Linked DNA regions of Aromatoleum aromaticum EbN1. The protein of the gene in region 2 interacts with the protein of the main gene of each other region in a pairwise test. Links are inferred from orthologs where the notes say so. Each region holds a gene or a part of one and is shown on either strand. Other genes may lie near its edges.

Evidence for each region.
Region 1: the proteins of leuS (region 2) and ligA interact in binary tests that used the Escherichia coli proteins (3 or more experiments, as listed by UniProt). The link is inferred for Aromatoleum aromaticum EbN1 from one-to-one orthologs.

Annotation. Positions count from the first base shown.
Region 1 is NC_006513.1:3,778,900-3,793,715, reverse strand. Bases 6,000-8,999 are described here. They hold ligA (NAD-dependent DNA ligase LigA), read left to right. Parts: upstream 6,000-6,476; coding sequence 6,477-8,522; downstream 8,523-8,999. Other genes in these bases: galU (UTP--glucose-1-phosphate uridylyltransferase GalU), read left to right, coding at 8,569-8,999; EBN1_RS18090 (cell division protein ZipA), read left to right, coding at 6,000-6,477. In the rest of the region: dapD (2,3,4,5-tetrahydropyridine-2,6-dicarboxylate N-succinyltransferase), read right to left, coding at 1-395; dapC (succinyldiaminopimelate transaminase), read right to left, coding at 409-1,605; chromosome segregation protein SMC, read left to right, coding at 1,660-5,247; more of EBN1_RS18090, read left to right, coding at 5,368-5,999; more of galU, read left to right, coding at 9,000-9,441; translational GTPase TypA, read right to left, coding at 9,562-11,379; EBN1_RS18070 (S-methyl-5'-thioinosine phosphorylase), read left to right, coding at 11,531-12,268; EBN1_RS18065 (peptidase associated/transthyretin-like domain-containing protein), read right to left, coding at 12,311-12,727; EBN1_RS18060 (YbhB/YbcL family Raf kinase inhibitor-like protein), read right to left, coding at 12,939-13,412; EBN1_RS18055 (cysteine desulfurase), read left to right, coding at 13,787-14,816. UniProt on the Escherichia coli protein: DNA ligase that catalyzes the formation of phosphodiester linkages between 5'-phosphoryl and 3'-hydroxyl groups in double-stranded DNA using NAD as a coenzyme and as the energy source for the reaction.
Region 2 is NC_006513.1:2,585,419-2,600,362, reverse strand. Bases 3,994-7,121 are described here. They hold leuS (leucine--tRNA ligase), read left to right. Parts: upstream 3,994-4,299; coding sequence 4,300-6,921; downstream 6,922-7,121. Other genes in these bases: EBN1_RS12355 (LPS-assembly lipoprotein LptE), read left to right, coding at 6,931-7,121; EBN1_RS12365 (hypothetical protein), read left to right, coding at 3,994-4,116. In the rest of the region: EBN1_RS12380 (NADP-dependent malic enzyme), read right to left, coding at 1-26; EBN1_RS12375 (ParA family protein), read left to right, coding at 421-1,200; EBN1_RS12370 (UvrD-helicase domain-containing protein), read right to left, coding at 1,238-3,460; more of EBN1_RS12365, read left to right, coding at 3,790-3,993; more of EBN1_RS12355, read left to right, coding at 7,122-7,440; holA (DNA polymerase III subunit delta), read left to right, coding at 7,437-8,444; EBN1_RS12345 (glutamate-5-semialdehyde dehydrogenase), read left to right, coding at 8,538-9,815; EBN1_RS12340 (methylated-DNA--[protein]-cysteine S-methyltransferase), read left to right, coding at 9,984-10,478; ybaK (Cys-tRNA(Pro) deacylase), read left to right, coding at 10,475-10,963; EBN1_RS12330 (H-NS histone family protein), read left to right, coding at 11,100-11,468; EBN1_RS12325 (dihydroneopterin aldolase), read right to left, coding at 11,513-11,890; glycerol-3-phosphate 1-O-acyltransferase PlsY, read left to right, coding at 11,932-12,525; tRNA (adenosine(37)-N6)-threonylcarbamoyltransferase complex transferase subunit TsaD, read right to left, coding at 12,584-13,612; rpsU (30S ribosomal protein S21), read left to right, coding at 13,761-13,973; EBN1_RS12305 (GatB/YqeY domain-containing protein), read left to right, coding at 14,068-14,514; dnaG (DNA primase), read left to right, coding at 14,552-14,944.

The DNA.
Region 1 (14,816 bases), 1.2 Mb from region 2 along the record:
GCGCCGATATTCACGTACGACGGCATCAGCACGACGTTCCGGCCGATGAAGCTGCCCCGACGCGCGACCGCCGGCGGCACGACGCGAAAGCCCCCTTCGCGGAACTGCTCCGGCGTGTAGTCGCCGAACTTTGTCGGCACCTTGTCGAAATACTGGTTCGTGCCGCCCGCCATGACTTCGTTGTCGGCAAGGCGGAACGAGATCAGCACGGCCTTCTTGATCCACTGGTTGACGGTCCAGTTGCCGTCGATCTTCTCGGCGACGCGCAGGCGCCCGGCGTCGAGTCCGGCGATGACCGATGCGACCGCGTCGCGCACGGCTGCCGGCGCCGCGGAAGGGGAGAGGTTCGCACGGTTCTCGAACGCATCGTCGATGATCTTTTGCAGGTCTTGCATGGGGAGTTTTCCGTTAGGGGAGAGATTGGCAGAAAGCGGCGATGCGCTCGGCCGCCTCGACGCATTCGGCAGTCGGGGCGACGAGGGCGATGCGCACGAAGCCGGCGCCCGGATTGACGCCGTTCGCCTCGCGTGCGAGGAAGCTGCCCGGCAGTACCGTGACATTATATTCACCCTGCAGGCGCCGGGCGAACTCGGTGTCCGGGATCGGCGTCTGCGCCCACAGGTAGAAACCGGCGTCGGGCCGTTCGACTTTCAGGTGACGCGCGACGAGCGCCGTGACGCGATCGAACTTCTCGCGGTACAGCCGGCGGTTGTCGACGACGTGCGCTTCATCGTTCCAGGCCGCGACCGAAGCGGCCTGCACGGCCGGATTCATCGCGCAGCCGTGGTAAGTGCGATAGCGCAGGAAAGCCTTCAGCACGGCGGCGTCGCCGGCGACGAACCCGGAACGCATGCCCGGCACATTCGAGCGTTTCGACAGGCTCGAGAACGTCACGAGATTGCGGAAGTCGCCGCGGCCGAGCTGGTGTGCGGCCTGCAGCGCGCCGACCGGTGGCGCGTTCTCGTCGAAATAGATCTCCGAATAGCACTCGTCTGCGGCGATCACGAAGCCGTGGCGGTCGGAAAGTTCGAACAGGCGCGCCCACTCCTGCAGCGACAGCACGCGTCCGGTCGGATTGCCCGGCGAGCAGACGAACGCCAGCTGGACGTCGCGCCACACCGATTCCGGCAGCGAATCGAAGTCCGAGCCAAAACGGTTTTCAGGCAGATTGTTGAGGAACACCGGTTCGGCGCCGGCCAGGAGCGCCGCGCCTTCATAGATCTGGTAGAACGGGTTCGGGCACAGCACTTTCGCTGCGCCGCCGCGGCTGTCGACGACGCACTGCGCGAACGCGAACAGCGCTTCGCGCGATCCATTGACCGGCAGCACCTGGGTCGCGACGTCGACCGCGGGCAGCCCGTAGCGCCGCTCGAGCCAGCCGGCGATCGCGCCTCGCAGCGCGTCGCTGCCCTGAGTCGCAGGATAGGCCGAGAGACCGTCGAGATTGTCGACCAGCGCCTGCGTGATGAAGGCCGGCGTCGCGTGCCGGGGCTCGCCGATCGACAGCCGGATCGTGTCCAGGCCGGCAGGCGGGGTGAGCCCTTCGAACAGCTTGCGCAATTTTTCGAAAGGGTAGGACTGCAGTCGGTCGAGGTTCGGATTCACGTCAATTGTGTCGGCATATTTCGGGACGTCGGCCGCGGGGGCCGTGGATCGGGGATGTTATCATGGCGCGCTTTCGACAGCCCTGAACCGACCGTTCACCCCCGTTCCGACGTGCGTCTTTCCAAGCTCAAACTCGCCGGTTTCAAGACCTTCGTCGACCCGACCACCGTCCTTACTCCCGGCAACCTCGTGGGGGTCGTCGGGCCGAACGGCTGCGGCAAGTCGAACATCATCGACGCGGTGCGCTGGGTGCTCGGCGAAACGCGCGCGAGCGCGCTGCGCGGCGAGTCGATGCAGGACGTGATCTTCAACGGCTCGACGACGAGAAAGCCGGTGTCACGGGCGAGCGTCGAGCTGGTGTTCGACAACGCCGAAGGGCGCGCAGCGGGCCAGTGGTCGCGCTATGCCGAAATCTCGGTCAAGCGCGTGCTCGACCGCAGCGGCGAATCGACGTATTACCTCAACAACGTCCATGTGCGCCGCAAGGATGTCATCGACCTGTTCCTCGGCACCGGGCTCGGGCCGCGCGCCTACGCGATCATCGAGCAGGGCATGATCTCGCGCATCATCGAGGCACGGCCCGAGGAGGTGCGCGGCTTTCTCGAAGAAGCGGCAGGCGTCACGAAATATCGTGAGCGGCGTCGCGAGACCGAAGGCCGGCTGTCCGACGCGCGCGACAACCTCGCCCGGCTCGACGACATCCGCATGGAGCTTGGCGAGCGCATCGGCCACCTCGACGCGCAGGCCGCGATCGCGGCCCGTTTCCGCGCGCTGAGCGCGGCGCATGCCGAGCGCCAGCAGCTGTTGTGGCTGCTCAAGCGCAACGATGCGCGCGGCGAGCAGGCGCGATTGCAGAGCAAGTTCAACCAGCTGTCGGCGAAGATGGAATCCGACAGTGCGCGCCTGCAGGAACTCGAAAACGCGGTCGAATCGGGCCGCGCTGCGCATTTTTCGGCATCCGAGGCGATGCACGCGGCACAGAGCGACCTCGTCGCGATTTCCGCCGAAGTCAGCCGCCTCGAAGCCGAGCTTCGGCACCTCGAGGACGCACGCAAGCGTATCGATGCCCGTCTCGTCCAGCTTGCGACCGACGAAGCACACTGGTGCGCGCGCAGTGAAGCGCTCGGCAGCGATCGCGAGCGCTGGAGCGCATTGCTGGACAACGCCGTGCTGCGTGCCGAGCAGGCCGAAGCGCGCCATGCCGAAGTCGCCGAGCGCTTGCCGGAAACCGAATCGGCACGCCAGGCGGCAGACGCGACCGTCGCGGCCGCACGCCGTGAACTCGGCCAGACCGAGCAGCAGCTGCGCGTCGGGGAGGCGAACCGGGCAAACACGATGCGTGCGCTCGACGCGCTCGCGCTGCGCCGGACGCGCCTCCTGGGCGACAGCGGCGCGATCGAGGGGCCGGACGAGGCGGCGCTCGCGCAGCAGGAAGCCCGGCTGGACACCGTGCGCGAGGAGCACGACGCCCGCCAGCAGGAACTCGCGCAGACGCAAGCACGCCTGCCTCAGGCACAGGCGGGGCTGAAGGCCGCACTGGACGACGAACGCCAGGTGCAGCGCCGGCTGACCGAACTGCGCGCGCGGCGCGACGCGCTGGTGCAACTGCAGGCGAAAGTGCAGTCGCAGGGGCAGCTCGGCGACTGGCTGAAGCGCCACCGCCTCGCCGAGCTGGCGCCGCTGTGGCGCGCGCTGCGCGTCGATGCAGGCTGGGAAACCGCTGTGGAGGCGATGCTGCGCGAACGGCTTGCGGCGCTCACCGGTGCCATCGATGACGCTACCCGGGCGATGTTCGACGAGACACCGCCGGCCGCGTTCGCAGTCGCGTTCCCGGACGGGGACGACGTGAAGCTCCCGCCGGTCGAACCTCCCTCCGGCGCGACTGCGCTGATCGACCGGGTGCACCTGCCGGAAGCGGCGCTGCGTCCCGCGCTCGCAGACTGGCTGCACGGCTGTTTTGCCGTCGATGCACTCGAACCGTGGCTCGGCCGGCGTGCCGAACTCGCTCCCGGCACCTGCCTCGTCGGTCCGCGCGGGCAGATCCTGACGCGCCACGCGCTCGTCCATTACGCTCCGGACAGCCGCACCCACGGCGTCATGGAACGCCAGCGCGAAATCGACACCCTCGCGGATCGCCAGCGCGAGCTGGAAGCCGAGGCGCAGCAGGCGCACGACGCGCTGCTCGAAGCCGAAGCGATCGCGGCAAACCTGCAGGAGCGCGACAACGCGCTGCGGCGCGAGCTGCAATCGATGCAGCAGCAGATCCACACCGAACAGGTCGCGCTGCTGAAGCTGACCCAGGCGCGCCAGCGCGCCGACGAGCGCCGCGCCCAGCTCACGCGCGATCTCGACGACCTTGTGCACCTCGAAGCCGGCGAGCGCAATCAGCTCGCGCGTGCCGAAACCGAACAGGCGCGTTCAGCCGAGCTGGCCGAACTGCAGCGCGAGCGGCTCGACGCCGCAATGGAAGTGCTTGCCGAGCGCGACAGCCTGCTGCGCGAGACGCGCGCGCTCGAGCAGGCGACGGCGCGGGAGCTGCAGGAAGCGCGCTTCTCCGAGCGCGAGTGCGCCGGCAAGCTCGATGACATCGCCCGCAACGCGGAACTTGCGAGCGAACAGCTCGACCGCATCGCCGCCGAGCTCGACGCCCGCCGACGTGAACTCGACGCGACCGACTGCAGCCACAGCCGCGAGGCGCTGCAGGAAGCGCTGACGCTGCGTCAGAGCCGCGAGACGGCGCTTTCGGCGCGGCGCGACGCGCTCGAACAGACCGCGTCCCTGCTCAAGCAGACCGAGGAGCTGCGCCTGCGAACCGAGCAGGAGGCGACCCCGGCGCGCGCCCGCATTGCCGAGTTGCGGCTGGGCGTCCAGGCGGCGGAGCTTGCCGCCGCGCAGTTCGACGAGCGCCTCGCTGAAGCGCAGGCGGACGAAGCGGCGCTGCAGCCGCTGCTTACCGGCGATGTGCGCGAGAACGGGCTGGTGCGTGAAGTGGCACGGCTCGCGCGCGAGATCGCCGAACTCGGACAGGTCAACCTTGCGGCCCTCGACGAGCTGCGCAGCGCACAGGAACGCAAAGGTTATCTCGACGCGCAGAACGAGGACCTGAGCCAGGCGATCGTCACTCTCGAGGACGCGATCCGCCGCATCGACCGCGAAACGCGCGAGCAGCTGCAGGACACCTACAATACCGTCACGCAGCATTTCGCCACGCTGTTCCCGCAGCTCTTCGGGGGCGGCCAGGCCCGGCTGGTGCTCACCGGCGACGAGATTCTCGACGCCGGCATCCAGATCGTCGCCCAGCCGCCGGGCAAGAAAAACACCTCGATACACCTGCTTTCGGGCGGCGAGAAAGCGCTGACGGCGATTGCGTTGGTATTCTCGATGTTTCAGCTCAACCCTGCGCCCTTCTGCATGCTTGACGAGGTCGACGCGCCGCTGGACGATACCAATACCGAACGTTACTGCGGGATGGTAAAACGCATGTCATCGCAAACGCAGTTCATTTTCATCAGCCACAGCAAGATCACGATGGAAATCGCGCAGCAGCTGGTCGGCGTGACGATGCAGGAACAGGGCGTTTCACGGGTCGTGGAAGTGGATATCGAAGAGGCGCTGCGCCTGGCCGAGCCGGCCGCAGCCTGACACACGAACGGGCGCTGCCGGCCTGCCCGCACCACCGGCGGCGACCGATTCTTTTTGTTTACAGGACAACTGGTGACGATTCTCGCCGGCGGCGGTGAAGCGTTCACAACGGGAATGAAGATGGACAGCGAATTGCAGATCGGATTGGCCGCGCTCGGCATCACGGCAGTCGTGGGCATCATCGCGTACAACAAGTGGCAGGAACGCAAGCATCGGCGGCAGGCGGAGCAGGCCTTCAAGTCCGAGCACCGCGACGTGCTGCTCGAACCGCAAGAGGCCCCGCAGGGCGAACGCGTCGAACCCTGGACGACCGAGTTTCCCTCCCCGGACGCGAATCCCGCTCCGGCGTCGATTCCCCATCCGGCCGCCCATGGCCCGGTAGGGAGGGTGACGCCCGGATTGCCGCCCGCGATCGATCCGCGCATCGACTGCGTGATCCGCATCGAATCGATCGAACTGCTCCATGCTCCGCGCCTGTGGACGGCGCAAAGCGAACAGTTGCAGGGGATCTCGAAGCCGGTGCGCTGGTTCGCCTTCGACGACGCCGAAAACCTGTGGCGCCCGCTGACCGCCCATTCTGCCGGCTCGTTCCACTGGTTCTGCGCCGCGATGCAGCTCGTCGACCGGCACGGGGCGATCGGCGAAAACGACTTCATGCATTTTTCCGGCGGCGTGCAGCGCGTCGCGGAGCAATTCCTCGCAGTGCCGACCGATCTGCCGACGCGCGCCGAAGCGCTGCGCAATGCCGCTGACCTCGATCAGTTCTGCGCCGGCGTCGACGTCCAGATCGGCGTCAACATCATCAGCCACAACCAGCCTTTCGCCGGCACGAAGATCCGCGCGCTGGCCGAAGCGAGCGGCATGACGATCGGTGACGACGGCGCGTTCCACGCCCGCGACGAAAGCGGCCATACGCTGTTCACGTTGTGCAACATGGAGCCCGCGCTCTTTGCCGCTGATGAGATGCGCAACCTGATGACGAACGGCCTGACGTTCGTCATCGACGTGCCGCGCGTCGCCAACGGCGTCGTCGTGTTCGACCACATGATGCAGCAGGCGAACCATATGGCCGACGCGCTGCAGGGCAATGTCGTCGATGACAATCGCGCACCGTTCGGCCCGGACGCGGCGCTGCTGATCCGTTCGCAAATCCAGCAGTTCCAGGCGCAGATGGCCGATTCCGAAGTCCCCGCTGGCAGCCCATTGGCATTGCGCCTGTTCTCCGCCTGATGTCCGCTTCGCCTGAAGACTTCGAGCGCGCCGCACAACTGCGGCGGGAGCTCGAAGCGCACGATCACGCGTACTACGTCCTCGACGCGCCAACGGTTCCCGATGCGGAATACGACCGCCTGTTCCGCGAACTCGACGCGCTGGAACGCCGGCACCCCGAGCTGCTCGTGCCCGATTCGCCGACCCGGCGCGTCGGCGGGGCACCGGTGCCCGGGCTCGTGCCGGTGCGCCACGCGGTGCCGATGCTGTCGATCCGCACCGAAACCGACACCACCAGCGGCGGCGTGATCGCGTTCGACACGCGCGTGCGCAACGCGCTCGAACTCGGCCCGCACGCGCCGCCGGTCGAATACCTCGGCGAGCTCAAGTTCGACGGCCTCGCGATCAGCCTGCGCTACGAAAACGGCATGCTGGTGCGCGCGGCCACGCGCGGCGACGGTTACACCGGCGAGGACGTCACACACAGCGTGCGCACGATCCGGCAGATCCCGTTGCGGCTCCCCGGCCGGCCACCGGCGCTGATCGAGGTGCGCGGCGAGATCTACATGCGGCGCGATGCGTTCGAACGGCTCAATGCGCGGCAGAGCGAAACCGGCGGCAAGGTGTTCGTCAACCCGCGCAACGCGGCGGCCGGCGCCGTGCGCCAGCTCGACGCGCGCATCGCCGCGCGGCGACCGCTGTCGTTCTTCGCGTACGGATTCGGCGAGATTGGCGAGAGCGGCGGCTGGAACATGCCAGCGACGCAGGGCGAGATGCTCGACGCGCTCGATGCGCTCGGCATTCCGGTATGCGAGCACCGCGTCGTCGCGTCCGGGCCGGACGGGCTGATCGCGTTCCACGACCGCATCGCCGCGGCGCGGGACAGCCTGCCCTACGACATCGACGGCGTCGTCTACAAGGTCAATCGCTTCGACCTGCAGCGCCGCCTCGGTTTCGTCACGCGCGAACCGCGCTGGGCGGTCGCGCACAAGTACCCGGCGCAGGAAGAGATCACCGAGCTCGTCGATATCGAGATCCAGGTCGGGCGCACCGGCGCGCTGACTCCGGTCGCACGGCTGAAGCCGGTCTTTGTCGGCGGCGTGACGGTGACGAACGCGACGCTGCACAACGAAGAGGAAATCCAGCGCAAGGGGCTGCTGATCGGCGACCAGGTCATCGTGCGCCGCGCGGGGGACGTCATTCCGCAGATCGTCGCGCCGGTCGTCGAGCGCCGCAACGGCAGCGAACGCCCGTTCGTGATGCCGCAGACGTGCCCGGTGTGCGGCTCGCACGCCGAGAAGCAACCCGACGAGGCAGTGACGCGCTGCTCGGGGGGGCTTTTCTGCCCAGCGCAGCGCAAGCAGGCGCTGCTGCATTTCGCCGGCCGCCGCGCGATGGACATCGAGGGGCTCGGCGACAAGCTCGTCGACCAGCTCGTCGACGGCGGCATCGTCAGCACACCGGCGGATCTGTACCGGCTCGGGCTGGTGAAGCTTGCGAACCTGCCGCGGATGGCGGACAAATCGGCGGCGAACCTCCTCGCGGCGATCGAGAAGAGCCGCCATGCAACGCTGGCACGCTTCATCTTCGCGCTCGGCATCCGCAACGTCGGCGAGGCGACGGCGAGAGAGCTCGCGCGGCACTTCGGTTCGCTCGACGCGCTGATGGATGCCGATATCGAGCGCCTGCAGCAGGTCGCGGATGTCGGGCCGATCGTCGCGCACAGCATCGCCGGATTCTTCGCCGAAATGCACAACCGCGAAGTCATCGAGCAGTTGCGCGCGGCCGGCGTGCACTGGGACGAAGGTGTGCCCGCAGTCGCCGCTGACGGCCCCGCGAGCGGCAAGACTTTCGTGCTCACCGGCGCGTTGCCGACGATGAGCCGCGACGACGCGAAGGCGCTGATCGAGTCGCATGGCGGAAAAGTCAGCGGCTCGGTGTCGAAGAAGACCGATTACGTGGTCGCCGGCGCCGAAGCCGGCTCGAAGCTCGCGAAAGCGCAGGAACTCGGCGTGGCAATCCTCGACGAAGACGGCCTGCGCCGCCTGCTCGAACAGCCCGCCTGACCTACCCGATGCCTGCACCGAATCATTCAAAATGGAGAGTCACAGCATGAAGAAAGTCACGAAAGCAGTATTTCCGGTAGCCGGCATGGGCACGCGCTTTTTGCCGGCGACCAAGGCGAGCCCGAAGGAGATGCTGCCGATCGTCGACAAGCCGCTGATCCAGTACGCGGTCGAGGAAGCCGTCGCGGCCGGGATTACCGACATGATCTTCATCACCGGGCGCACCAAGCGCTCGATCGAGGATCACTTCGACAAGGCCTACGAGCTCGAAACCGAGCTCGAAGCCCGCGGCAAGAAGGAAATGCTCGCGCTGGTGCAGCGCACCGTGCCGAAAGGCGTGAACTGCATCTACATCCGCCAGTCGGAAGCGCTCGGGCTCGGCCACGCAGTGCTGTGCGCCGCGCCGGTCATCGGCGACGAAGCGTTCGCGGTGATCCTCGCCGACGACCTGCTCGACAACCCGGACTCTGCCTCGATCATGGAGCAGATGGTCGGCGTCTATAACTACAACCGCTGTTCGGTGCTCGGTACGATGAACGTGCCGCGTGAAGAGACGCGCCAGTACGGCATCGTCAGCACCGAAGCGCAGCAGGGTGACGTGCAGCGGGTGACCGGGATCATCGAGAAACCCAAGCCCGAAGATGCTCCGACGACGCAAGCGGTCGTCGGTCGCTACATCCTGACGCCGCGCATCTTCGACCACATCCGCGCGCTGCAGCCGGGCGCGGGTGGCGAATATCAGCTGACTGACGCGATCGCCGCGTTGCTGAAGGACGAGGCGGTGTTGTCGTACCAGTTCAAGGGCGTGCGCTACGACTGCGGCTCAAAGCTGGGCTACCTGAAAGCGACCATCGAACTCGGCCTGCGCCATCCCGAAATCGGCGAAGAGTTTGCGGCGTATCTGGCCGAACGAAGCTGATTTCCGCTGTGCCGGCCCGGTAGCGCCGCTGCGGGCAGATTTCAGGATTTCGCAGACAAAAAAAGCGCTGTCGAAGCAGCGCTTTTTTGTCGCCCGGCGGCATCCCGCGCGGGATGAGCGTCAGGCGTTTTCAGCTTTTGCCGCGCGTTTGCGCTCGTTCTCGGTCAGGTAACGCTTGCGCAGCCGAATCGACTTCGGCGTGATCTCGACGAGCTCGTCGTCGGCAATGAATTCGATCGCGGACTCGAGCGTTAACTGGATCGGCGGGATCAGCCGCACGGCTTCGTCGGTACCCGACGAGCGCACGTTGGTAAGCTGCTTGCCCTTGATCGGATTGACGACGAGATCGTTGTCGCGCGAATGCACGCCGATGATGATGCCTTCGTACACGGGATCGTTGTGCGTGAGGAACATCCGGCCGCGATCCTGCAGCTTCCACAGCGCATAGGCGACCGCGTGGCCGTTGTCCTGCGAGATCAGCACGCCGTTGCGCCGCTCGCCCATCGGCCCCGCCATCGGGCCGTAGCCGTCGAAGACGTGGCTCGCGAGGCCGATACCGCGCGTCAGCGTCAGGAACTCGCCCTGGAAGCCGATCAGACCGCGCGCCGGGATGCGGTATTCGAGACGCACACGGCCCTTGCTGTCGGACTGCATGTCCTGCAGTTCACCGCGGCGGCGGCCGAGTTCTTCCATGACGCCGCCTTGATGCTCTTCCTCGACGTCGACGGTCAGCATCTCGTACGGCTCGCACTTGACGCCATCGACCTCGCGGAACACCACGCGCGGACGGCCGACCGCGAGTTCGAAGCCTTCGCGGCGCATGTTCTCGAGCAGGATGGTCAGATGCAGTTCGCCGCGGCCCGACACCAGGAACACGTCCGAGTCGTTGGTGTATTCGACGCGCAGCGCGACGTTCTTCAGCAGCTCGCGTTCGAGCCGCTCGCGGATCTGGCGGCTTGTGACGAACTTCCCTTCACGCCCGGCCAGGGGCGACGAGTTGACCATGAAGTTCATCGTCAGCGTCGGTTCATCGACCGCGATCGGCTCCATGCCTTCGAGTTTCTCGGGATCGCACAGCGTGACGCCGATATTGACCTGATCGACGCCCGACACCAGCACGATGTCGCCGGCTTCGGCCGATTCCGTCTGCGTGCGCTCGAGGCCCTCGAAGGTCAGCACCTGGCCGATCTTGGCCTTGCCGCGATTTTCGTCACCGTACATCACGACGACTTCCTGGTTCGGACGGATGCGGCCGCGCTTGATGCGGCCGATACCGAGCTGGCCGATGTAGGTCGAATAGTCGAGCGAGCAGACCTGCAGCTGCAGTGGGCCGTCGGAATCGACTTCAGGCTGGGGCACATGCTCCAGGATCGCTTCGTACAGCGGCTTCATGTCGGTGCTCGGCTTCGCGAGGTCGAGCATCGCGAAGCCGTTCAGGCCCGACGCATACACGACCGGGAAGTCGAGCTGCTCTTCGGTCGCGCCGAGCTTGTCGAAAAGGTCGAACGTGTGGTTGATGACCCAGTCGGGGCGGGCGCCCGGACGGTCGATCTTGTTGATCACGACGATCGGCTTCAGGCCGAGCGCGAGCGCCTTGCGCGTGACGAAGCGCGTCTGCGGCATCGGGCCTTCGACCGCGTCGACGAGCAGCAGCACGCCGTCGACCATCGACAATACGCGCTCGACTTCGCCACCGAAATCCGCGTGTCCCGGCGTGTCGACGATGTTGATGTGAGTATCGCCATACTGGATCGCGCAGTTTTTCGACAGGATCGTGATGCCGCGCTCCTTCTCCAGATCGTTCGAGTCCATCACCCGTTCGGAAACCTGCTGGTTCTCGCGAAAGGTGCCGGATTGGCGCAGGAGCTGGTCGACGAGCGTGGTCTTGCCGTGGTCGACGTGGGCAATGATGGCGATGTTGCGGATGGAGCGGGACATTTGGGTCCAGAAGTCTTTGAAAAAGTTTTTAATTTTAGCACGGCCGCCGCATTGCAGCATCGCGCCCTTCACTCTTTTCGTGCCGACCAGGGAGCGAGGGGACCGTGGGGCCCATGCTAGAATCGGCGCCGTTTTTCTGGAGACCGACCCGATGCTCGCAATCATTGGCGGTAGCGGACTCACGCAGCTTTCGACGCTCGAGATCGCCCGCCGCGAAGTGGTACGCACCCCTTACGGAGAACCGTCCGGAGCACTGTTGTTCGGCCGCTTGCGCGAACGGGCGGTGGTCTTTCTCGCACGCCATGGCTACGGACATACGATCCCGCCGCATCTGGTCAATTACCGCGCAAACCTGTGGGCGCTGAAGCATGTCAAGGCCACGGCCCTCATCTCGGTGGCCTCGGTCGGCGGCATCCGCGACGATTTCGGCCCCGGCGCACTGGTCGTGCCTCACCAGATCATCGATTACACGTGGGGGCGCAAGAGTACGTTCTTCGAAGGTGGCGACGAGGGCGTGCATCACATCGATTTCACCCATCCGTACGACGAGCCGTTGCGCCAGCGGATTCTCGCGGCGGGCATGGCGACGGGGGAACACATCGTCAATGGCGCTGTGTACGCTGCGACGCAGGGGCCGCGCCTCGAGACGGCCGCGGAGGTCGACCGGCTCGAGCGCGATGGCGCGGAACTCGTCGGCATGACCGGGATGCCCGAAGCCGCACTCGCCCGCGAAATCGGTCTGCCCTATGCCGCGATCAATGTCATCGCGAACTACGCCGCCGGGCGCGGCGCGAGCGAAAAAGGCATTCTCTTCGACAGCATCGAAGTAGTGCTGCAGGATGCGATGGTGCGCGTGCGACGCGTCCTCGAGGAAGTCTGCAAGTCCTGACGAGGGTTCGTGCCTCTGTGGGCGCGCCGGCATCGTCCGAGCTTACCAATAGAAGGTCAGCGATCGCTGGCCGGTGCGCGCAACGCTGGCGCGTCGGGTTTGCTCGCGGCCGTTGGCCATCGCCGTGACACGGTAGTTGCCGGGGGGCAGTTTGGCCAGCATGAGCGGACCGTCGGCTCTCGCCTCGAGAACCTTGCGGCCCGTCGAATCGGCAATCGCGATGTTGACGTCGGCAAGATAATCACCTGACTTTTCGGCGAAAACGAGTTTGAGGTTGAAGTCCTGCGCGGATGCGAGGAGTTGGTTGCGCTCTTCCTCGCCGACGCCGCCGGTGATGTAGCGCACACCCTCGAATTCCCGCACATCGAGTACCGGACCCGCTTCCTGCGCCATTGCGGCGCCGCCCCACAACCCGGCGGCGAGAACCAGCAGACCGGCGGCGATGTTGTGTTTGTTCATCGGGATACCTCCTGTGTGGAAATCGCCCGAACGACGCGGTTCGCCGCCCGGGACGACCGAGCACGCCGGCCGCGACGGAAACCGGGTGCAGTTCAGCACCCCGCCGGCAGGGCAACCGCCCGCGCCTTCATGCGACTGGCCGATCGAAGGCGAGTTCCGGTCGCCCCGATCTCGAATTCGCATGCACGACGTTGCCCGCGGCCTTCCAGGCTCACGGCCGCTGGTACGTTCCGACAAGTTCCGCCTCGGCAAGAATGTGGCCCTGCATCGCGTGTTCCAATTCGGCCTTCGTCGGTGCACCAAGAGGGGCGAGGACGACGTCGAGGGCGTAGAGCTTGTGGAAGTAACGGTGTCGGCCGATCGGCGGGCAAGGGCCGCCATAGCCCGTGCGCTTCCAGTCGTTCGTCCCTTCTCGCGTGCCGAGCGGCAGGTCGGCCATGGCGACGGCTTCGGGCAGAGCGGCCGTCGTCGGCGGGATGTTGTACAGCACCCAATGCACCCACGTCCGCTGCGGGGCGGCCGGGTCCGGCGCGTCAGGGTCATCGACGATCAGCGCGAGGCTGCGAGTGTTTTCCGGGATGCCGGACCAGCCCAGGGGAGGGGACACGTCGCGCCCGTCGCACGTGTAGGTCGCGGGAACCGCTCCGCCATGGGCAAATGCCGTGGAACTCAGAGTCAGGCTCATGTTCGTTGCTCCGGTTGTCAGTTACGGGGACCTGGCTTGCGCCTCGCCTGCCAAAGGTGGTCTGCTGCGTCGGGAGATTGGTGATGCCGATCCCAGGTACGCACAGCGCACCCGGGGCGCTACCTTGCAGGAGCGAGCTTCCGGTTCATCGACGCTCTTACTGTAGACCGTCGTCCGAGTCCTGCCCGTGCGAGCGGGCATTGCCGTTGCGTGACCGGTTGCCACGATCGAATTTTTCGCACAGAACTGCGTCCCGCTGAACTTCGGGGAAGCCGGCGAGCGCTCCGGATTCGTGATATTACTCACGCCGGCCTGCAGGCGCGGCTGTCTCCGCGCCTGTGCGGACCACTACTCGAGGACCTGGGGGAACTGGAATGGGAACTTCTGCCGACGAGTTGAACGCGCTGCGTGTCGCGACCGGCGCTGCGGGCGGAAGCGTCCCGCCGCTCGATGTCGCCCGGCTGCGCGCCGACTTCCCGATCCTCACCCGCGAGGTCAATGGCAGGCCGCTCGTCTATCTCGACAACGCGGCGACGAGCCAGAAACCGCGTTGCGTGATCGACGCGCAAGCGCATTACTACGCCGCACTCAACGCGAACGTGCACCGCGGCGTGCATCGCCTGAGCCAGGAGGCGACCGACGCTTTCGAGGCCGTGCGCGACACGGTGCAGCGCTTCGTGAACGCCACGCACCGCGAGGAGATCGTCTTCGTGCGCGGCACAACCGAAGCGATCAACCTCGTCGCGAACAGTTTCGGCGGACGTTTCCGCCCGGGCGACGAGATCCTCGTCACCGCCATGGAGCACCACTCGAACATCGTGCCGTGGCAACTCGCGTGCGAACGGAGCGGCGCGGTGCTGAAAGTCGCGCCCGTCAATGACGAGGGTGAACTGCTCGTCGCGGAGTTCGAGCATCTGCTCGGGAACCGCACGCGGATCGTCGCACTGGCGCATGTGTCGAACGCGCTCGGCACGATCAACCCGGTGCGCGAGTTCATCGACATGGCGCACGCGCGCGGCGTGCCGGTGCTGCTCGACGGCGCGCAGGCGGTGCCGCACGGTGCGGTCGACGTGCAGGCGCTCGACTGCGACTTCTACGCGTTCTCGGCGCACAAGCTCTATGGGCCGACCGGCATCGGCGTGCTGTACGGCAAGGCTGCGCTGCTCGACGCGATGCCGCCGTGGCAGGGCGGCGGCGACATGATCCGGCAGGTGAGCTTTGCGGGCACCACATACAACGAGCTGCCGTACAAGTTCGAAGCGGGCACGCCGGACATCGCCGGCGCGGTCGCGCTCGGCGCGGCGATCCGCTACGTCGAGGAAACCGGAATCGCCGCGATCGCCGCGCACGAGGACGCGCTGCTCGAGCACGCGACCCGGCAGGCGCACGCGACCCCGGGCCTGC
Region 2 (14,944 bases):
GCCGCGGTGATGAAATCCTGATCCATTGCGCTCCCTCTCGTGCTAATTGGGTTGTCTTTGTTTATGAACGTGCGGAAAAAGCTCTGCGCTCGCACCGGCGCCTCGCCAATCAATGAGGAATGTCCGCAACGATGTGGCTTGTTCTGATCGAATGGCCGGCATTGAACCGGGCATCGCAGCGGATCGGGCTCGGCGCCCGCATGACGGCGGCTTCATGCGACAGCCGCTGACGCCACCTTTGACGAGGCGAAAGTTTAGCGCAGCCGCCCAGCCTTGGGCAGAGGGATGTCAGGGCAAACCGGCATGGCGGCGCGCGCCATCTTCTGGCTTGGTGTTCCGGCGCGGCGTCGGCGTACATCGACACGTAACCGTGGACATTTTTTGGCACAATCGCGTGGCAGCCCAACCAGGAAAACCAAGATGCGACGCGTGGTGTTCAATCAGAAAGGCGGAGTCGGCAAGTCGACCATTACCTGCAACCTCGCGGCGATCAGCGCCCACGAGGGCAGGCGTACGCTGGTCGTCGACCTCGACCCGCAAGGCAACTCGACCCAGTATCTGCTCGGCCGCTCCAGCGGAGAGGTCGACACGACGCTGGCGGATTTCTTCGACCAGACGCTCAACTTCAAGCTGAACCCGAAAAAGACGAGCGAGTTCATCGTCCCGAGTCCTTTCGAAGGGCTCGACGTGATGCCTTCGCACCCTGGGCTCGAAGATCTGCAGGGCAAGCTCGAGTCCCGCTACAAGATCTACAAGCTGCGCGATGCGCTCGAGGAGTTGGCCGGCCGCTACGACTGCATCTACATCGACACGCCGCCGGCGCTCAATTTCTACACCCGCTCCGCGCTGATCGCCGCGGAGGGCTGCCTGATTCCGTTCGACTGCGACGAGTTTTCCCGCCGCGCGCTGTACTCGCTGTTGGAAAACGTGCAGGAAATCCGCAGCGACCACAATCGCGACCTGCAGGTCGAAGGAATCGTCGTCAACCAGTTCCAGGCCCGTGCCGCACTGCCGCAAAAAGTCGTCCAGGAACTGATCGACGAAGGCCTGTCGGTGCTGACGCCCTATTTGTCCGCGTCCGTGAAGATCAAGGAATCCCACGAGCAGGCGCGGCCGATGATCCATCTCGACGCGAAGCACAAGCTCACGCAGGAGTACGTTGCGCTGCACGACTCGCTGGCGCGCAAATACGGCGTCTGACGACGGCGCGGCCCGCCGGCATCGCGCGCGACCGAAGTCACGCGGGATCGAGCTTCGCGACCGCGAGCATCAGCCACTTGACGCCGGCGGCGCCGAAGTTGATCTGGAGTCGGGCGTCCGAGCCGCTGCCTTCGGCGGCGACGATCACGCCCTGGCCGAACTTGGCGTGGGTGACCAGCTGACCCACACGCAAGCCGCCCAGATCGCGGCTGCGCGAAACCGGTTGTTCCGGCGCCTTCGCCACCACGCCGCCGCGCGACGGCTGATAGTAGCCGCCGAACCCGCTGCGCACCGCGCTCGTGCGCGGATTCGGCGGTGACAGCCACTTCGTGAGTTCCTCCGGAATTTCCTCGAGAAAGCGCGAACGCAGGTTGTAGCGCGTCTGCCCGTGCAGCATGCGACTCTGCGCGAACGACAGGTAAAGCCGCTGGCGTGCCCGCGTCACCGCTACATACATCAGCCGCCGCTCCTCCTCCAGCCCTTCCGTCTCCATGATGCTGTTCTCGTGCGGAAACAGCCCTTCCTCGAGGCCCGACAGGAAAACCGCATCGAATTCCAGCCCTTTCGATGAATGCACCGTCATCAACTGCACCGCGTCGCTGCCGGCATCGGCCTGGTGCTCCCCGGCCTCGAGCGATGCGTGCGCAAGAAAGTCGGCGAGCAGCGCATGCGCCATGTCCTGCGCATCGGCCTGCACGCCTGCTTCGGCAACGAAATTCGCTGCTGCATTGATCAGTTCATCGAGGTTTTCGAGCCGCTCCTGGCCTTCCTTCTCGTTGCGGAAATGATTGCGCAAGCCCGACACATCGAGCACATGGTCGACGAGTTCCGGCAGCGGCAGCTTTGCGGTGTCGCGCCGCAGGTCTTCGACCAGGCGCACGAACTGGGCCAGCACGGTGCCCGGCTTCCCCGCCACATGCGGCACTGCCGCGTACAGGCTGCTGTTCCATGTGCGCGCCGCATCCTGCAGCGCCTCGATCGAACGGGCGCCAATGCCGCGCGTCGGAAAATTGACGACGCGGCTGAACGCGGTGTCGTCGTCCGGATTGGCGATCAGGCGCAGGTACGCGAGCGCATGCTTGATTTCCTGCCGCTCGAAGAAACGCAGGCCGCCGTAGACGCGGTAGGAAATGCCGCTGGAAAAGAGCTGGTGCTCCAGGACGCGCGACTGCGCGTTCGAGCGATACAGCAGCGCGATGCCGGAACGGCTCATGCCGTCGCGCACCAGCGACTGGATTTCGTCGACGATCCAGCGCGCCTCGTCCAGGTCGCCGCAGGCCTCGAACACGCGGATCGGCTCGCCGGCGCCGCGTTCGGTCCACAGATTCTTGCCGAGACGGCCGGCGTTATGCCGGATGATCGCGTTCGCGGCATCGAGGATGTTGCCGTGCGAACGGTAATTCTGCTCGAGGCGGATAACGTTGGCGACGTGAAACTCGCGCTCGAAATCGCGCATGTTGCCGACGTCGGCGCCGCGGAAACGATAGATCGACTGGTCGTCGTCGCCGACGCAGAACAGCTTCGCTGCGCCGTCGCGACCCGTGTCGGCAAGCAGCTTCAGCCAGCGGTACTGGAGCCGATTCGTGTCCTGGAATTCGTCCACGAGGATGTGGCGGAAACGCTGCTGGTAATGCTTGCGGATCGGCTCATTGCGCTCCAGCAGCTCGTAAGTGCGCAACAGCAGCTCGGCAAAATCCACGACAGACTCGCGCTGGCACTGCGACTCGTACTCGATGTACAGCTCGACCCGGCGGCGCGTGTAATCGTCCCAAGCTTCGACGGCATGGGGACGCAGCCCGGCTTCTTTCTGGCCGTTGATGAAATGCTGCAGTTCGCGCGGCGGGAATTTCTCGTCGTCGACGTTCAGCGCCTTCAGGAGCCGCTTGATCGCGGCGAGCTGGTCGCCCGAATCGAGGATCTGGAACAGTTGGGGCAGGCCGGCGTCGCGGTGGTGAGCGCGCAACAAACGGTTGCAGAGTCCGTGAAACGTGCCGATCCACATGCCGCGCGCCGACCGGTTGAAGCTCAGCGGCAGCATCGCGGACAGGCGCGCGAGCAGTTCCTTTGCCGCCTTGTTCGTGAAAGTGACGGCCAGGACACCTTGCGGATCGACCTGCCCGGTCTGCACGAGCCACGCGATGCGCGTCGTCAGGACGCGGGTCTTGCCGGAACCGGCGCCGGCCAGGACCAGCGCGTGTTGCGGCGGCAAGGTAACGGCCTGGAGTTGTTCGGGATTGAGGTTGGCGAGCAGATCGGACATTCGGTTTTCTCTTGGGGCACAGCGAATTTTAACCGGGACGCGAGGGAAACTTCGGGCTCGCTCGGAATCGCGATCGCGACAACGTAAAAAATGGCACTGTTGCATCGGCACAACAACGACGTTGATTTGCCCCGGACGATCCTTTAGTTTGAAATTGTGCAACGCAGCATCCGTTTGCGTTTTATCAAGGAATTACCTCCTTGAGCGGCGCAGAATTCGCGAAATTTTTGTATGTTGCACCGCATTAACAGCGCCTCGAACGGTGGACTTACAAGGTCTGTCCCGGCGCAAAAGCCGACAAGGCCGACAAGCTCACAGGAGAACCAATCATGAAGACACCCAAGCTCTTGCCCTGGCATGCGCGCAAAGCCGGCATCCCGATCGAACGGGCCACCACCCTCTGGCATGAAGCGGTGCGCGAAGCCACCGTGGCGACCGGATGGGTCGGCAATGCCGAGTACTGGGGCGAAGCGATGAATGCCTTCCTCCGTCTGCTCGAAGAAGAAAAGGAGCACTTCTGCGCGCCGTGCGTCACCCCGTTCGTGCGCAGCCAGAATCGTCTCTGGCGTCTGCCGCTGACCGCGATGGAAGACCTCGTGTCGGCTGTCTCGGCCAGTTGGCAACGTTATTCGGCCATCGCCCGCAAGGCTGCGTAAGCACTCCGATCCGGTCCGGGCGGCAGCACGACCCCGGGACGCGTCCCGGGCGCCTCAAAGCCTCGAGGCATTCGCGTTTTCAAAGCATTTTCTGCCGGATTTCCCGCAATCCGGCGCGCAACCCGGGCAGCGCCGGCTTCGCGATATACTTGCGTGTTTTCCACGCACCCACGCCAGCCCCCCATGCAGGACAAATACACTCCCGCCGCAGTCGAAGCCACCGCCCAGCAGCACTGGGAAAGCACGCAGGCATTCAAAGTCGCCGAGGACGCCGGCAAGCCCAAGTATTACTGCCTGAGCATGTTCCCGTACCCGTCGGGGAAGCTGCACATGGGGCACGTGCGCAACTACACGATCGGCGACGTCCTCGCGCGCTACCACCGCATGCGCGGCTTCAACGTACTGCAGCCGATGGGCTGGGACGCGTTCGGCATGCCGGCGGAAAACGCCGCGATCCAGAACAACGTGCCGCCGGCGAAGTGGACCTACGCGAACATCGACTACATGAAGACGCAGTTGAAGCGTCTCGGTTTCGCGCTCGACTGGTCGCGCGAACTCGCCACCTGCAAGCCGGATTACTACCGTTGGGAACAGTGGCTGTTCACCCGCCTGTACCAGAAAGGGCTGATCTACAAGAAGCTCGGTACGGTGAACTGGGACCCCGTCGACGAGACGGTGCTCGCAAACGAGCAGGTCATCGACGGCCGCGGCTGGCGCAGCGGCGCCCTCATCGAGAAGCGCGAAATCCCGATGTACTACATGAAGATCACCGCCTACGCGGATGAGCTTCTCGAAGCGCTCGACACGCTGACGGGCTGGCCCGAGCAAGTCAAGCTGATGCAAAAGAACTGGATCGGCCGCTCGGAAGGCGTCGAAGTGCATTTCCCGTATGAAGTGTCGACGATCGGCGCTTCTGGTGTGCTGAAGGTGTTCACGACCCGCGCCGACACGCTGATGGGCGCGACTTACGTCGCCGTCGCTGCCGAACATCCGCTGGCGCTCCAGGCTGCGGTGAACGACCCGGAACTCGCGGCCTTCATCGAGGAATGCCGGCATGGCGGCGTCGCCGAAGCCGATCTGGCGACGATGGAAAAGAAGGGCATGCCGACAGGCCTGCGCGTCGTGCACCCGCTCACCGGTGAGCACCTGCCGGTATGGATCGCGAACTACGTGCTGATGGGCTATGGCGAAGGCGCGGTGATGGCGGTGCCGGCGCACGACGAGCGGGATTTCGCATTTGCGACGAAGTACCGGCTGCCGATCCGGATGGTCGTGAGATCGACGCGCGACGCGTACACCGACACGGTCGCGCCGTGGCAGGACGCGTATGCCGAGCAGGGCCGGCTGGTCAATTCCGGCAAATACGACGGCCTGCATTTTCACGATGCGATCGAAGCGATCGCTGCCGAGCTCACCGCGAAAGGCCTCGGCGCGAAGCGCACGCAGTACCGCCTGCGCGACTGGGGCATCTCGCGCCAGCGCTACTGGGGCTGTCCGATCCCGATGATCCACTGCGCCGATTGCGGCGACGTGCCGGTGCCGGACGAGCAACTGCCGGTCGTGCTGCCCGAGGACGTCGCCGTGACCGGCCGCGGTTCGCCGCTCGCGAAAATGCCCCGGTTCTACGAATGCGACTGCCCGAAGTGCGGCAAGCCGGCAAAACGCGAAACCGACACGATGGACACGTTCGTCGAATCGTCCTGGTACTTCCTGCGCTACGCCTCGGCGGACAACGGTCAGGCGATGGTCGACGAGCGCGTCAATTACTGGGCGCCGGTCGATCAGTACATCGGCGGCATCGAGCACGCGATCCTGCACCTGCTGTATTCGCGCTTTTTCACGCGCGCGATGCGCGACGAAGGTCTCGTGAATGTATCCGAACCGTTCACGAACCTGCTGACCCAGGGCATGGTCGTCGCCGAAACCTATTATCGCGACGCCGACGGCGGCAAGAAGCAGTGGATCAATCCAGCCGACGTCGAAGTCGAGCGTGACGAGAAAGGCCGCATCGTCGCCGCAAAACTCACTGCCGACGGCGCACCGGTCGTCATTGGCGGCATCGAGAAAATGGCGAAATCGAAAAACAACGGTGTCGACCCGCAAGCCCTCGTCGATCAGTACGGCGCCGACACCGCGCGCCTGTTCATCATCTTCGCCGCGCCGCCGGACCAACAGCTCGAATGGTCGGACTCCGGCGTCGAAGGCGCGTACCGCTTCCTGCGCCGGGTATGGAGCTTCGGGCACGCTTTCGTCAGTGAGTTCCGTCCCCAATTGCCGGCGGATCGCCAGCTCGACGCTGTCCAACTGCCGGAAGCGCTCGCCGCAGTGCGGCGCGAGATCCACGTCTGCCTCAGGCAGGCGAATTACGACTTCGGCAAGCACCAGTTCAACACCGTCGTCTCGGCCGCGATGAAAATCCTCAATGCCCTCGAAAAGGCGCCGCGTGACGTCGCGGCGGCCCACGCGCAGGTAGCGGAGGAAGGGCTCGACATCCTGCTGCGCCTGCTCGCGCCGATCACGCCGCACGTCGCGCATGCGCTGTGGCAGGACTGCGGCTTTACCGGCGACGTGCTGCATGCGAGCTGGCCCGAACCTTCCGAAGACGCGCTCAGGCAGGACGAGATCGACCTCGTGCTGCAAGTCAATGGCAAGCTGCGCGGCAGCCTCCGGGTCGCCGCCGGCGCAAGCAATTCCGCCATTGAAGCGCTCGCTCTCGGTTCGGAAACAGCGCAGAAATTCATGGAAGGCAAGCCGCCGCGCAAAGTCGTCGTCGTGCCCGGCCGCCTCGTCAACATCGTTGTCTGAGCGATGGTGATGAAGTCCGCCCCTACCCGTCGCCGCCTGGTCCTGGGGTTCGGCACACTGGCGGCCGCTGCGCTGCTCGGCGGCTGCGGATTCAAGTTGCGCGGCCCGCAGCCGCTCGCGTTTTCCAGCATTTACCTCGGCGTCAGCAGGCAGTCAGACCTCGGCGCGGCGCTGCATCGCCGCATCGTCGCAAACGGCAACACGACGATCACGGACGACCCGGCAAAAGCCGAGGTCAGGCTCGAAATCCTGCGCGATCAGACCGAGCGCGAGATCCTCACGCTCACCGGAGGAGGCAAGGTGCGCGAGTATCAGCTCCAGCGCCTCATGAGTTTCCGGCTCGTCGGCCGCAACGGCAACGAATGGATTCCCGTGACGACGATTTCCGCGCGGCGCGAATACAACTTCGACGACGCCCAGATCCTCGCCAAGGAACAGGAAGAAGCCCTGCTGTTCCGCGACATGCAGATCGACCTCATCGACCAGTTGATGCGCCGCCTGGCAGCCGCGAAGCCGTGAACCTGCGTCCCGAACAGCTTTCCGCACATCTGGCAAAGCCGCTCGCCCCGCTCTACCTGCTGCACGGCAACGAGCCGCTGCTGGTGCTCGAAGCTGCCGATCTGGTGCGCGCCGCGGCGCGCCGCCAAGGCTTCGACGAACGTGAAACGCTGGTCGTCGGTCAGGGTTTCCGGTGGGAAAGCCTGAGCGCCGCTGCAGGGAATCTGTCGTTGTTCGGCGGCTCGAAGCTGATCGACCTGCGCATTCCCGGCGGGAAACCCGGACGCGACGGCGGCGACGCCCTTCAGCGTTATGCGCGCAGCCTCCCCAGCGGTATCGTGACGCTGATCACGCTGCCCGAAGTCGACTGGGCGACGCGCAAGACTGCGTGGTTCACCGCCTTGTCGCAACTCGGCGTGACGGTCGAACTCAACGCACCGGAACGCGAACGCCTTGGAGAATGGATCGCGGTCCGGCTGGCGCGGCAAAAGCAGACGGCAAGCCCGGAGGCGCTCGCTTTCATCGCCGAACACGTCGAAGGCAATCTGCTCGCCGCGCACCAGGAAATACTCAAGCTCGGCCTGCTCCATGCGGAAGGAAGCCTCAGCCTCGAGGATGTCCAGAATGCGGTGCTGAACGTCGCCCGCTACGACATTGCCAAGCTGCGCGACGCGCTCGTCGAAGGCGATCCCGTGCGGTGCACGCGTCTCCTCGAAGGGCTGCAGGGCGAAGGCGCCGCACCGCCGCTGGTGCTGTGGGCACTCGCGAACGAAATCAGGATGCTGGCCAAGCTGTGCGCCGGAAAAACGGCTGGCCAGCCGCTTGCAACGCTGTTCAAGGCGGAACGAATCTTCGACGAACGGCGCAAGTACGCGCTAAGCAGCGCGCTGGGGCGGGTTCGAACCGGCACGCTTCGCGCAGCATTGCTGCACGCGGCGAAGATCGACCGCATCATCAAGGGGCTCGCTCCAGGCGATGTGTGGGACGAATTCCTGCAGCTGGCTATGCGACTCGCGCGACGCTGACCGGTCCGCTCACCTCCCTGCAGGCGCGCACACTGGCGGGTGCCGGTCGATCGATGCTTTAATCTTCTTTTGCACGGCAACATCGAGAATCCGATGGACATCCACGACTACATGCAGACTCTGGGCCGCCAGGCACGTGCCGCCTCGCGCGTGCTCGCGACCGCTTCGACGGCAGACAAGAACGCCGCACTCGTCGCGATGGCCGCGGCCATTCGGGAACAGACCGGGGAACTGCTCGCGGCGAACGCACGCGACCTCGACGAGGCGCGCGCCGCGGGACTCGAAGCGGCGCTGATCGATCGCCTCACCCTGACCGCCAAGGGCATCGAGGCGATGGCCGAAGGGCTCGAACAGGTCGCAGGACTGCCCGACCCGATCGGCGAGATCACCGATGTCAAGCGTCGCCCATCGGGCATCCAGGTCGGCAAGATGCGCGTGCCGCTCGGTGTCATCGGCATCATCTACGAAGCGCGCCCCAACGTCACCGCCGACGCCGCGGCGCTGTGCCTCAAGTCCGGCAACGCCGCGATCCTGCGTGGCGGCAAGGAGGCGCTGCACTGCAACCAGGCGATCGCGCAGTGCGTCAGGACAGGACTCGCTGCTGCCGGGTTGCCGGAAACTTCGGTGCAGGTCGTCGAGACCACCGACCGTGCCGCGGTCGGCCACCTCATCACGATGCCCGAGTTCGTCGACGTCATCGTTCCCCGCGGCGGCAAAGGCCTGATCGAACGCATTTCGAAGGAAGCGCGGGTGCCGGTCATCAAGCACCTCGACGGCAACTGCCACGTCTATATCGACCGCGATGCCGATGTGGCGAAAGTCGTGCCGATCGTCGAAAACGCCAAGACGCAGCGCTACGGCACCTGCAACACGGCGGAATCACTGCTCGTCGCCCGTGAGGTCGCGCCGCGCCTGCTGCCGGAAATCGGCCGGATGCTCGCGACGAAAGGCGTCGAGATGCGTGGTTGCGAGCAATCGCTGGCAATCCTGCGCGCAGCCGGGATCGCTGCGGACAAGTTGCGCGCCGCGAGCGAGCAGGACTGGTCGGAGGAATATCTCGCGCCCGTCATTGCGGTGAAAGTGGTCGCCGACCTCGACGAGGCCATCGCGCACATCAACACCTACAGCTCAGGGCATACCGAAGCGATCGTCACCGAAAACTACACCAGCGCGATGCGCTTCCTGCGCGAGGTGGACTCGTCCTCGGTGATGGTCAATGCTTCGACGCGCTTCGCCGACGGCTTCGAATACGGCCTCGGGGCGGAAATCGGCATCTCGACGGACAAGATCCACGCCCGCGGCCCGGTGGGACTCGATGGGCTGACGAGCCAGAAATGGATCGTCTTCGGCAACGGAGAAATCCGCGGCTAAAAAGGCCAGCTGCCGCGTCTCGCCTTCAGCGCGCGCGTCCCGAAGGGCTGCCGCCTGCGACCGCTCGGGGAGCACCTCGTCTCGTCGTCACGGGCGAGGATCCCGACAACCGGAAGCCTGCGGCCGCCTCGCGGGTCCTGAATCTCTCTCGACACTGCATCGCGGACCATGAACCTCCCCCCGACCGCTTCATCCGGCGACCCTTTCGCCGCAATCCTGGCCGTGCCGTTCGGCGCGTTCGGCATCCGGGTTGCGGGAAACGTCATTCACGAGCTCGTCTTCCTTCCCCCGGGCACTCGTGCAATACCGCCTGACTGTGCACTCGCCGAGCGCGCGGTGATCCAGATCCATGCGTGGCTGGAAGACCCGGATCGTCCCTTCGACCTGCCCCTGGCGACACGTGGCACGTTGTTTCAGCGGCGAGTATGGGACGCGATCGCGGCAATCCCGCGCGGCGAGACGCGGCAGTACGCACATCTTTCGAAGGCGCTCGCCAGCGCCGCCCGAGCGGTCGGCCAGGCCTGCCGGGCAAACCCGTTTCCCCTCGTGATTCCCTGCCATCGCGTCGTGTCCGCGACCGGCATCGGCGGATTTGCCGGCGCCTCCGGAGGCTACCTGATCGACGCAAAGCACTGGCTTCTCGCTTTCGAGGCAAACCAGTGAGCAGAACCGAACATCACGCGCCGGAAACGCCGGCCACCCGTTTCCTGAAGCAGCATCGCGTGGCCTATACCACGCATTCCTACGCCTACGAACCTCATGGCGGAACAAAAGTGTCCGCCCGGGAACTGGACGTCGACGAACATGCGATCGTCAAGACGCTGGTAATGGAAGATGAAAGCGGCGCGCCGTTGATCGTATTGATGCACGGCGACCGAAAAGTATCGACGAAGGAACTTGCACGGCAAGCCGGCCGGAAACGCATCGAGCCCTGCACTCCGGAAGTCGCAAATCGCCATTCAGGTTATCTCGTCGGCGGCACTTCTCCTTTCGGCACGCGAAAACGCCTGCCGGTATTCATGGAAAACTCGATCGTCGATCTTCCACTCGTCTATATCAACGGTGGCCGGCGAGGATTCCTGCTCGGGATATCTCCCCGGGAAATTCTGCGAGTATTGCAACCCCGGCTTGTCAGCGCCGGAATCTAGCCCGCACCCGTCCACAGCGTTTTAATTCTCCGGATTTAATGGCAAAATAATTGGCAGTGACCATGAGTATGGATTTTTGCATTTCATTCCCGACCCATTGCCGTCATAACTAACTAACCCGATATCTGGAGAGATCATGGACCTGCCCACTTTGTCGCTGACTGAATTGCGACGCCTGCAATCGAAGGTGGAAACGGAAATCCGCCGGCGCAGCGATAACACTCGCCGCGAACTGATCAAGAAAATGCAGAAAATGGCGGCGGACGAAGGTCTGTCGCTCAGTGACCTTATCGGCAGCGCCCCGGCGAGCGACGACAAGCGCAGCCCGGCCACGCGGAAAGCCAAACCCGCGACGAAGAAAAACAGTCCGATTCCGGCCAAGTATCGTCACCCGGAAAATCCTGCGATCACCTGGAGCGGACGCGGCAGGAAGCCGCAATGGGTAGTGGACTGGCTTGCCCAGGACAAGCCCCTCGCGGAACTCGAGATCGCTGCCGAAAAATAACCCGTCGTGGCGCCTGTTGAACGGGCGCGTCACGACCCCTCCGTTCAGATTGCGGTGGCCGGGAGCGGAATCCCCTCGCGTCCACGCTGGATATACACACCGACGCGACGCACGCCTTTCTTCACGCCGATCTTTGCGATGCGGATCTTGACCCACGGTGCGCCGAATTCGTCGAATAGCAGCTTCACGACGAACTCTCCGAGCGTCTCGATCAGATTGAAATGGCGCTCGGCCAATTCCTTCCGGATTCGTTCGATCACGTCCGCGTAGTTGATCGTCCCCGCAATGTCGTCATTTTCGGCCGCGGAATCCGGCACGCCGAAAGTCAGATTCAGCTCGACCGGCTGGGGCGCCGCCTTTTCACGGGGATAGATGCCCACCCATGCCTGCACCCGCAACTCCTCGATGAAGATGAAATCCATGTTGTTTCCCGATTAGAATTCCGGCAATTCTAGGTGAAAAAATGAATTTCCTCCTGTTATTGCTCGCCGCGTATGCACTCGGCTCGACACCGTTCGCCATCGTTTCGAGCCGCCTGTTCGGGCTTGCGGACCCGCGCCGCTACGGGTCGGGCAACCCCGGGGCAACCAATGTCCTGCGCAGCGGCAACAAGGCTGCGGCGCTGCTGACCTTGGTCGGCGATTGCGCAAAGGGGTGGCTCGCGGTATGGGGCGCGGCGAAGCTGGGTTTTTCCCCGGTCGAAGCAGCGTTGGCGGGGTTGGCGGCGTTTCTCGGCCATGTCTTCAGCGTGTTCCTGCGCTTCCGCGGCGGCAAGGGCGTTGCGACCGCGCTGGGCGTGCTTGCAGGAATCAATGCCTGGGTCGCGCTCAGCGCGCTTTTCGTATGGCTCGCGGTGGCGGTCCTCACTCGCTATTCTTCGGCGGCGGCGCTGGCCGCTGCAGTGATCACGCCCATTTCCGGCGCCGTTCTGCTGGGCGCCACTCCGACGGTCGCCGTGCTCGCGCTGATCGCCGGCATTCTGGTGTGGCGCCACGCGCCGAACATACGAAAACTGATGAACGGCTCCGAAAGCAAGATTGGCGCAAGCAAGAGCTGAACTCCCGGCGCGTCCGCAGCGCACCTGCCGCCTGGCGCCTGCCGGAGGCGCCTTTTGCTTACGGCTGGACGGGGGAATGCAGTTCGGCCAACGGCCAGCGAGGAAACACGCGCACTGCCGGAGTTTCGCCGCCGCGCTGCCCGGCAGCGGCACGCAGTGCGCCGGCGAATGCGATCATCGCGCCATTATCCGTGCACAGTTCGGGTTCCGGGTAATACACCCGACAGCCCTTGCGCCGCGTCGAGGCATCGAGTCGCTCGCGCAGGTGGCGATTGGCTCCCACCCCGCCGGCCACGACGAGTCGGGCCAGCCCGGTCTGCTCGAGCGCACGCAGCGCCTTCGCGCACAGCACCTCGACCACTGCCGCCTGGAAGTCCGCCGCCAGGTCGGCCACGTCCTCGGCCCGCCAAGTCGGTGCCGACACGACGTTGAGGACTGCCGTCTTGAGTCCGCTGAAGCTGAAATCAAGATCCCCCGAACGCAGCATAGGACGCGGCAGGCGGAAACGTCCCGTTTGTCCACGCTCTGCCAAAGCGGCCAGTTGCGGCCCGCCCGGATAGCCGAGCCCGAGGAGCTTCGCCGTCTTGTCGAATGCCTCTCCGGCCGCATCGTCCACCGACTCTCCGAGCAGGGCGTATTCCCCCACTCCCGTCACCCTCATCAACTGCGTATGGCCGCCGGACACGAGCAACGCGACAAACGGAAACGCCGGCGGATCGGCGGCGAGCAGCGGGGACAGCAGGTGCCCTTCGAGATGATGAATGGGCAAAACCGGTACAGCGAGCGCCAATCCCAGCGACTCGGCGAAGCTCGCGCCGACGAGCAGCGCACCGGCAAGTCCCGGGCCGGCCGTGTAGGCGATCGCATCGAGTTGCGACAGCTCGCAGCCAGCCGCATCCAGCGTCTGCTTCACCAGCAGCGGCAGGCGGCGGATGTGATCGCGCGACGCAAGCTCCGGGACTACGCCGCCGTATGCGGCATGCAGCGCGATCTGCGTGTGGACGCAATGCCCGAGCAAACCGGCCGCCGTGTCGAAGATCGCCACGCCCGTTTCGTCGCACGAAGTCTCGATTCCCAGTACTTTCATCACCCCACCATTTCGACGGCACGTTCGCAAAGGCGCCTATTCTAACGGCCCGTCGGTGATGCACCGCCGAAGTTTATGCTTGGCTTGGCGCCTGCCAGTCGTTATAATCCGCGTTTTTCCGCCTACAAGACACACAAGGACGTTCGCAATGCCGGGTATTCGCGTCAAGGAAAACGAGCCGTTTGAAGTCGCCATTCGCCGCTTCAAGCGCACCATCGAAAAAACCGGTTTGCTGACTGAGCTTCGCGCCCGCGAGTTCTACGAAAAGCCTACCGCGGAACGCAAGCGCAAGTCGGCCGCCGCAGTCAAGCGCAACCACAAGCGCCTGCGTAGCCAGACCCTGCCGCCGAAGCTGTACTGATCCGTCACCGGTTCAGCCGGCCGGCACCACGCCGGGCACGAGTCACAGGATTCGTGCCCGGCGTGGCTTTTGCATTTTCGAACTGGAGTACATCATGTCTCTCAAGGAACGCATCCAGGACGACATGAAGGCGGCACTGCGCGCAAAGGATAGCGCGCGCCTGTCCGCGATCCGTCTGCTGGTCGCTGCAGTCAAGCAGCGCGAGATCGACGAGCGCGTCGAACTCGACGATGCGGCGATCACCGCCACCGTCGAAAAACTGGTCAAGCAACGGCGCGACGCAGCCAGCCAGTACGAAGCCGCAAATCGACCCGAACTGGCTGCCGGCGAGCGCTTCGAGATCGAGGTGCTGTCAGCCTATCTTCCCGAGCCGCTGTCCGATGCCGAACTCGACGAGGCGATTGCCGCTGCCGTCGGCGAATCCGGCGCCACGGGTCCTGCTGACATGGGACGCGTGATGGCGCTGCTGAAGCCACGCCTGGCGGGCCGTGCCGACATGACTGAAGCGTCGCGCCGGGTGCGCGCGAGGCTGACGAACTGATTGCCTGCCGCCCCAGCGGGCGGGCAGGCGCCCGGTCATGATTCCGCAGTCGTTCATTCAGGATCTGCTCGCCCGGGTCGACATCGTCGACGTCATCGAGCGCCACCTGCCGCTGAAAAAAGGCGGCGCCAACTACTTCGCCTGCTGCCCGTTCCACGGCGAGAAGTCGCCCTCGTTCTCGGTCAGCCCGACCAAGCAGTTCTACCACTGCTTCGGCTGTGGCGCCCACGGCAGTGCCGTCGGATTCCTGATGGAATACAGCGGGCTGCCGTTCGTCGAGGCAGTCAAGGAACTCGCCGCCCAGGCAGGCCTGCAGGTCCCGCAGGAACGCGGCCCGAATCCCCGTAACGACAAGAACCCCGCGCACGCAGCGCTGATCGAGGCGATGACCGTCGCGGCGCGACACTACCGCGACCAGCTCAGGCAGGCG